One region of the Amycolatopsis endophytica genome, then DNA from elsewhere that is predicted to be linked to it. Evidence: riboswitches for the same ligand, from Rfam matches in the RefSeq annotation. Region 1 holds a riboswitch; the other holds the start of a gene.
The links. Region 1 has a riboswitch for S-adenosylmethionine ahead of HNR02_RS30650 (aminotransferase class V-fold PLP-dependent enzyme). Riboswitches for the same ligand answer to the same signal wherever they lie in the genome.
Positions count from the first base shown of each region.

Region 1 (3,188 bases):
TGCCGAGCTTCCGGGTGAGCGACCCGGCGCCGCCTGACATCGCGGTCCGCGCCCCTCGTTGGGGCGCAAGGAGAACGCGGCCTCGCCGGGCCCGGCGGAACCCTCGGATGACCCGCTCCCATCCCGCCTCCCTATTCTGGTAGCCGATAATCCGGGCAGGGGAGGTGCGGGTGGGCGAGCTGCCGGTCGTGCTGGGGCTGGGCGCGTCCGTCCTGCTGGCCGCCGTCCTCGCGGTGCGGTTCTCCACCCGGCTGGGCCTGCCGTCGCTGCTGCTCTACCTCGGGATCGGGGTGCTGCTCGGCGAAGCCGGGTTCGGCATCCAGTTCTCCGACCCGTTCCTGACCCAGGCGCTCGGGCTCGCGGCGCTCGTCATGATCCTCACCGAGGGCGGGCTGACGACCCGCTGGGCCGCGGTGAAACCCGCGCTGGGCCAGGGAGTGGCACTGTCCACGGTGGCGGTCGCGCTGAGCATCGCGATCACCGGGCCCGCCCTGCACTGGCTGCTCGGACTGGACTGGCGCGCGGCCCTGCTGTGGGGTGCGGTGCTGGCGCCCACCGACTCGGCCGCGGTGTTTTCCGTGCTGCGCCGGGTGGGGCTGTCCAAACGGCTGGTCGGTGCGCTGGAGCTGGAATCCGGCATCAACGACGCGCCCGCCTACATCGCGGTCGTCGTGCTCGCCGAGGGCACCCGGGTCGACTGGTCGCTGCCGCTGCTGGTGGTCTACGAACTGGCCGCGGGACTCGCGCTCGGGCTGGTGCTCGGGTTCGCCGGGGCGTGGGCGCTGCGCCGGGCGGCGCTGCCCGCGACCGGCCTGTATCCACTTGCGACGGTGGCCGTGTGCTTCCTGGCCTACTCGTCGGGGCAGCTGCTCCACGCGTCCGGGCTGCTGGCCACCTACGTCGCCGCGGTGGTGCTGGGCAACTCCCGGCTGCCGCACCGGTCCGACACGGTGTCCTTCGCCGAGGGCCTCGGCTGGCTCGCGCAGATCGGGTTGTTCGTGCTGCTGGGCCTGTTCGCCTCGCCCGGCCGTCTGCTGGAGGCGATCGTGCCCGGATTGATCGCGGGTGCGGTGGTGCTGCTGCTCGCCCGGCCGGTCTCGGTGCTGATCACCCAGCTGCCGTTCCGGGTCCCGCTGCGCGAGCAGGTGTTCCTGTCCTGGGCGGGGTTGCGCGGGGCGGTGCCGATCGTGCTCGCGATGATCCCGCTCTCCCAGCAGTTCGACGGCGCCCAGCACCTCGTCGACGCGGTCTTCGTGCTCGTGATCGTGCTCACGCTGGTGCAGGGTGCCACGCTCGGCCCGCTCGCGCGGGTCTTGAGGTTGACGGCCGACACCGAACCCAAGGAGATCGCGGTGGACGCGGCCCCGCTGGACGAGTTGCAGGCCGAGCTGCTGCAGGTCAAGGTCCACCAGGGCTCGCGCCTGCATGGTGTGTACCTGTCCGAGCTGCGGCTGCCGACCGGTGCCTCGCTGAGCCTGATCGTGCGCGAGGGGCGCAGTTTCACGCCCCAGCGGACGGATCGCCTGCAGCGTGGGGACCAGATCCTGATCGTGGCGACGGAGTCCGCGCGCGAGGCCGCCGAGCGCCGGATCCGCGCGGTGGACCGGGCCGGGCCGCTGGCCCGCTGGAAGGGCGAGTCCGGCAGGTGAGAGGCGCTGGCGCCGTGGCCGGGGGATCGGCTACGGTGTGGCGGTAGGTCATGAGTGCCAGCGTCAAGCCCCGGCTCGCTGGCCGGCAACCCTCCTTCCGCGGTGGGGTGCCCCGGGTGAGGACCTGGCTCGTCGCGAGGTGCGGCGGGCAAGCGCGGACCCCTCATGCGGGTCCCGGACCCGAGGAGCTTTTCGGTGACTCTCGCTCTCGACCGTGTCGGCACCCCCGTCGTCCCGGCTGTGACCGCCGCGGCTTCCGTACCGTTGGTCACCGGCGGTGAGCTGGACTACGCCAACCTCGACCACGCGGCGAGCGCGCCGTGCCTGGCCGAAGTGCGGCGCGCGGTGGACGAGTTCCTGCCCTACTACGCGAGTGTGCACCGTGGCGCCGGGTTCGCCTCGCAGGTGTCCACAAAGGTCTACGAGCGCACCCGCGACGTGCTGCGCCGGTTCGCCGGGGCCCGCCCGTCGGACGCGGTCGTGTTCACCCGCAACACGACCGACGCGCTGAACCTCCTGGCCCGCAGCGTGCCGCGGCGCACGTCGGTGGTGGTGTTCGACACTGAGCACCACGCCGCGCTGTTGCCGTGGCGCGGGCCGAACGTGCAGCGCATCCCGTTGCCCGCGACGCGTCTCGAAGCGGTGTCCGCAGTGGACGAGGCGCTGCGGGCGTGCCCGGAGGGGCCGCGCCTGGTGGTGGTGACGGGTGCCTCGAACGTGACCGGGGAGTTGTTGCCGGTGGCGGACATCGCGGCGGTGGCCCGGCGGCACGGCGCCCGCGTCGCACTGGACGCCGCGCAGCTGGCCCCGCACCGGCCGATCTCGGTGCGCGAGCTGGACGTGGACTACGTGGCACTGTCCGGGCACAAGCTGTATGCGCCGTTCGGGGCGGGCGCGCTGATCGGCCGCGCGGACTGGCTGCGCGCCGCGGACCCGTACCTGGCGGGTGGCGGCGCGACGAAGTCGGTGCGCCGCAACGGGGAGGCCGTGGGCGTCGCGTGGCAGGCCGGCGCCTCCGAACGCCACGAGGCCGGCTCGCCGAACACGGTGGGCGTGTACGCGCTGGGTGTGGCCTGCGAGCGGTTGAGCGCGTCGTGGGACGCCGTCATCGCCCACGAGGAGGCTTTGCTGGACCGGCTCGAACGTGGCCTGGCGGCGGTGCCGGGGTTGAGCGAGTTGCGCCTGTTCGACGGTGGCGTGTCACGGGTCGGAACGGTCAGCTTCGTGCTCACGGGAACGGACCCGGGCCGTCTCGCGGCGGTCCTCTCCGCCGAATACGGAATCGGCGTCCGCGACGGAGCGTTCTGCGCGCACATCGCGGTCTCGCGCCTGGTGGCGCGCACGGGCGAGGAGGGCACGCAGGCGCTGCGAGTGAGCCTCGGGCTAGGCACAACGCCCGAACACGTGGACCGGCTGATCACAGCTCTGCGTCAGGTGGTCGCCAGGGGCCCCCGATGGACCTACGCCCTGGTCGAGGGCCAATGGGCCCCGTCGCCGGACCCGCGCCCACTCCCCGCCTTCCTCCGCTGACCCCTTCCC
Region 1 is NZ_JACCFK010000002.1:1,070,235-1,073,422, reverse strand. Features, by position in the region: gene HNR02_RS30660 (ArsR/SmtB family transcription factor) at 1-37, shown strand, start outside; gene HNR02_RS30655 (potassium/proton antiporter) at 171-1,649, shown strand; SAM riboswitch class IV at 1,696-1,810, shown strand; gene HNR02_RS30650 (aminotransferase class V-fold PLP-dependent enzyme) at 1,845-3,179, shown strand.

Region 2 (3,188 bases), on a different contig from region 1:
AACAACGGTTCGGTCGTCCTGCGTGCCCGGACGACGGCGGGAACGGTGCTGCTGACCGGTGACGTCGAGCTGGCGGCACAGGCCGACCTGCTCGCCGCGGGAGCCGATCTGCACGCGGAGATCCTCAAGGTGCCGCACCACGGCAGCAGGTTCTCGCTCCCGCAGTTCCTGGCCGCGGTGTCCGCGCGGCTGGCGCTGGTCAGCGTCGGTCCGGGCAACCGGTACGGCCACCCGAACCGCACGACACTCGACACCCTGACCGCGGACGGCGCGCTCATCACCCGCACGGACACCGACGGCGACACCGCGGTGATCCCCGACCAGGCCGGCCCCGCAGTGGTGCGCCGGGGAAAGTGAGGCAGGAGATGCTCAGAGACCGAGAGCTTCGTGCACGGCCGCCGCCGACGGTGCGACCGTCGCCTTCGGACCGACGTGGTTCTCGATCGCGTCCAGGGTCTTGAGGCCGTCACCGGTGATCAGCAGGACGGTCTCGGCGTCCGGGTCGATCTTGCCGGCTTCGATGAGCTTCTTCGCCGTCGCCACGGTGACACCACCGGCGGTCTCGGTGAAGATGCCCTCGGTGCGGGCGAGCAGGCGGATGCCCTCGACGACCTCTTCGTCGGTGACGTCCTCGATCGCACCGCCGGTGCGGCGGACGGTGTCGAGCACGTACGGGCCGTCGGCCGGATTGCCGATCGCCAGCGAGCGCGCGATGGTGTCCGGTTTGACCGGCTGGACGACATCGTGGCCGTTGCGGAACGCGGTGGAGACCGGCGAGCAGCCCGCGGCCTGGGCGCCGAACACCTTGTACGGGGTGTCCTCGACCAAGCCGAGCTTGGCGAACTCGCGGAAGCCCTTGTCCACCTTGGTCAGCTGGGAGCCCGACGCGATCGGCACGACGATCTGCTCCGGGATCCGCCAGCCGAGCTGCTCGGCGACCTCGAAGGCGAGCGTCTTCGAGCCCTCCGAGTAGTACGGGCGGACGTTGACGTTGACGAACGCCCAGCTCTCGTGCTCGGCTGCCAGCTGGGTGGCCAGGCGGTTGACGTCGTCGTAGTTGCCGTCGACGGCGATCAGGTTGCCGTCGTAGACCGCGGTGGTCAGGATCTTGGCGCGCTCAAGCGAGGACGGGATCAGCACCACGGACTGCCAGCCGGCCCGGGCCGCGGCCGAGGCGACGGCATTGGCCAGGTTGCCGGTGGACGGGCAGGCGAGGGTGTCGAAACCGAACTCGCGGGCCGCGGCCAGTGCGACGGCGACGACGCGGTCCTTGAAGGAGTGCGTGGGGTTGCCGGTGTCGTCCTTGACCCACAGGCTCTTGACGCCGAGAGCTTTGGCGAGCCGGTCGGCCTTCACCAGCCGGGTACAGCCCGGCTCGGTGTTGGGGATCTCCTCGACGTTCGAGGGCACCGGGAGGAGCTTCTTGTAGCGCCAGATGTTGCGCGGGCCGGACTCGATGTCCTCGCGGCGCACGCGTCCGAAGTCGTAGGCGACCTCGAGCGGCGAGAAGTCCTCGGCGGAGACGAACTCCGGGGCCAGCGGCTGGCGGTGACCCTCTTCCTTGGAGACCAGCTCGACAGCCGGACCGAGGTCGACGGTGCGGCCGGTGGCGGTCGAATCGAGGGCTGCAGTCATCGCGAGGTTCCTTTCCTCATCTGTCCCGCTGGCGCGGGCCGGAATTGGCACCGTGGTCGTCAGCTACCTCGCGGAATCGAGATGACAGGCTGACGCCGGTTGCCGGGGCTTCGTCGGGCCGTTCCCTCTGCCCCTCTGGATGAGCGGTGTTCAGTTGTCGGGGATACCGCGCTGCGGCAACGCCCGGTCAACAACATACGGCACCGGGCTCGGGCCACGCCATGCCCCTCCGGGTTTCATCACGGTCCGGAACTGTCGGTCGCGCGTGGCAGTATCTGGTTCGTGACCGCGCCGGCAACCACCACCGCTCCTCTCCAGCTCGTGCTCGGCGAAGAGGAACTGCTCGTCGAGCGTGCCGTCCGGGCTGCGCTCGACCAGGCCAGGAAGGAGGATCCGGCCGCTGAGCTGACGAAGGTCAGGGTGTCGGATCTCACCCCGCCCGCGCTGGCGGAGCTGGTCAGCCCGTCGCTGTTCAGCGAGGGCAGGGTGATCGTCCTGGACGCGGCGCAGGACATCGGCCAGGACCTGTCCGACGCGGTCCTGGCCTACGCGAAGATGCCTGCCGACGGGGTCGTTCTGGTCGTCGTGCACACCGGTGGCGGGCGCAGCAAGGCGGCCAAGGCGCTGCCGGCGGCGTTGCGCAAGGCCGGAGCCCAGGTCACCGAGTGCCCGAAGATCACCAGACCCGCCGACCGGGAATCGTTCGTCCGCAACGAGGTCCGCCAGGCCGGGGGCAAGATCGACCCGGCGGGTGTCGCCGCGTTGATCGACGCGGTCGGGTCCGACCTGCGGGAACTGGCCGCGGCCGCGTCGCAGCTGGTGGCCGACTCGGGCGGCCGAGTCGACGAGGAGGCGGTGCGGCGCTACCACCGCGGCCGCGCGGACGTGACCGGCTTCGCAGTGGCGGAAAAGGCGGTCGGGGGAGAACGCGGGGCGGCGCTGGAGGCGATGCGGTGGGCGCTCCAGATCGGCGTGGCGCACGTCCTGATCGCCGACGCGCTGGCCGACGCCGTGCGGACCATCGCCCGGGTGTCCGCGGCCGGCCGCGGCAACCCGAACCAGATGGCGGGTGAGCTCGGGATGCCGCCGTGGAAGATCCGCAAGGCCCAGGGACAGTCCCGGGGATGGACACAGGCGGGCCTCGCCGAGGCGATGGCGGTAGTGGCGCGCGTGAACGGTGAGGTCAAGGGCCAGGCGGCGGACCCGTCCTACGCGCTCGAACGGGCCGTCCTGGAACTGGCCGCCGCCCGCGACAAGCGCTGACCCCGCACGGGCGAACGTCCGGCGCGGGTGGAGCCGGTGCTGATGCGGTCGGCGACCCAACGCTCGTACCGCCGACGAGAGGGATGAAACCTGCCTCGGTCGCGGCGTGACGGCGCCGCCGCGCGGCGCCGGGAGACCACGTTTCGTGGTGCCTGAACAGGCAGATAGTGCACCACAGCACAAAGGGCGGGCATCCGCAGATGCCCGCCCTCGTGGAGGTCCTGCTCAGAGCTGGTTGACGCGCTTGGCCATCGCGGACTTCTTGTTCGCGGCCTGGTTCGCGTGGATGA
Region 2 is NZ_JACCFK010000001.1:28,210-31,397, reverse strand. Features, by position in the region: gene HNR02_RS00145 (ComEC/Rec2 family competence protein) at 1-357, shown strand, start outside; gene thrC (threonine synthase) at 370-1,635, opposite strand; SAM riboswitch class I at 1,649-1,781, opposite strand; gene holA (DNA polymerase III subunit delta) at 1,918-2,898, shown strand; gene rpsT (30S ribosomal protein S20) at 3,124-3,188, opposite strand, start outside.
Region 2: another riboswitch for S-adenosylmethionine. It lies ahead of thrC (threonine synthase); the one in region 1 lies ahead of HNR02_RS30650 (aminotransferase class V-fold PLP-dependent enzyme).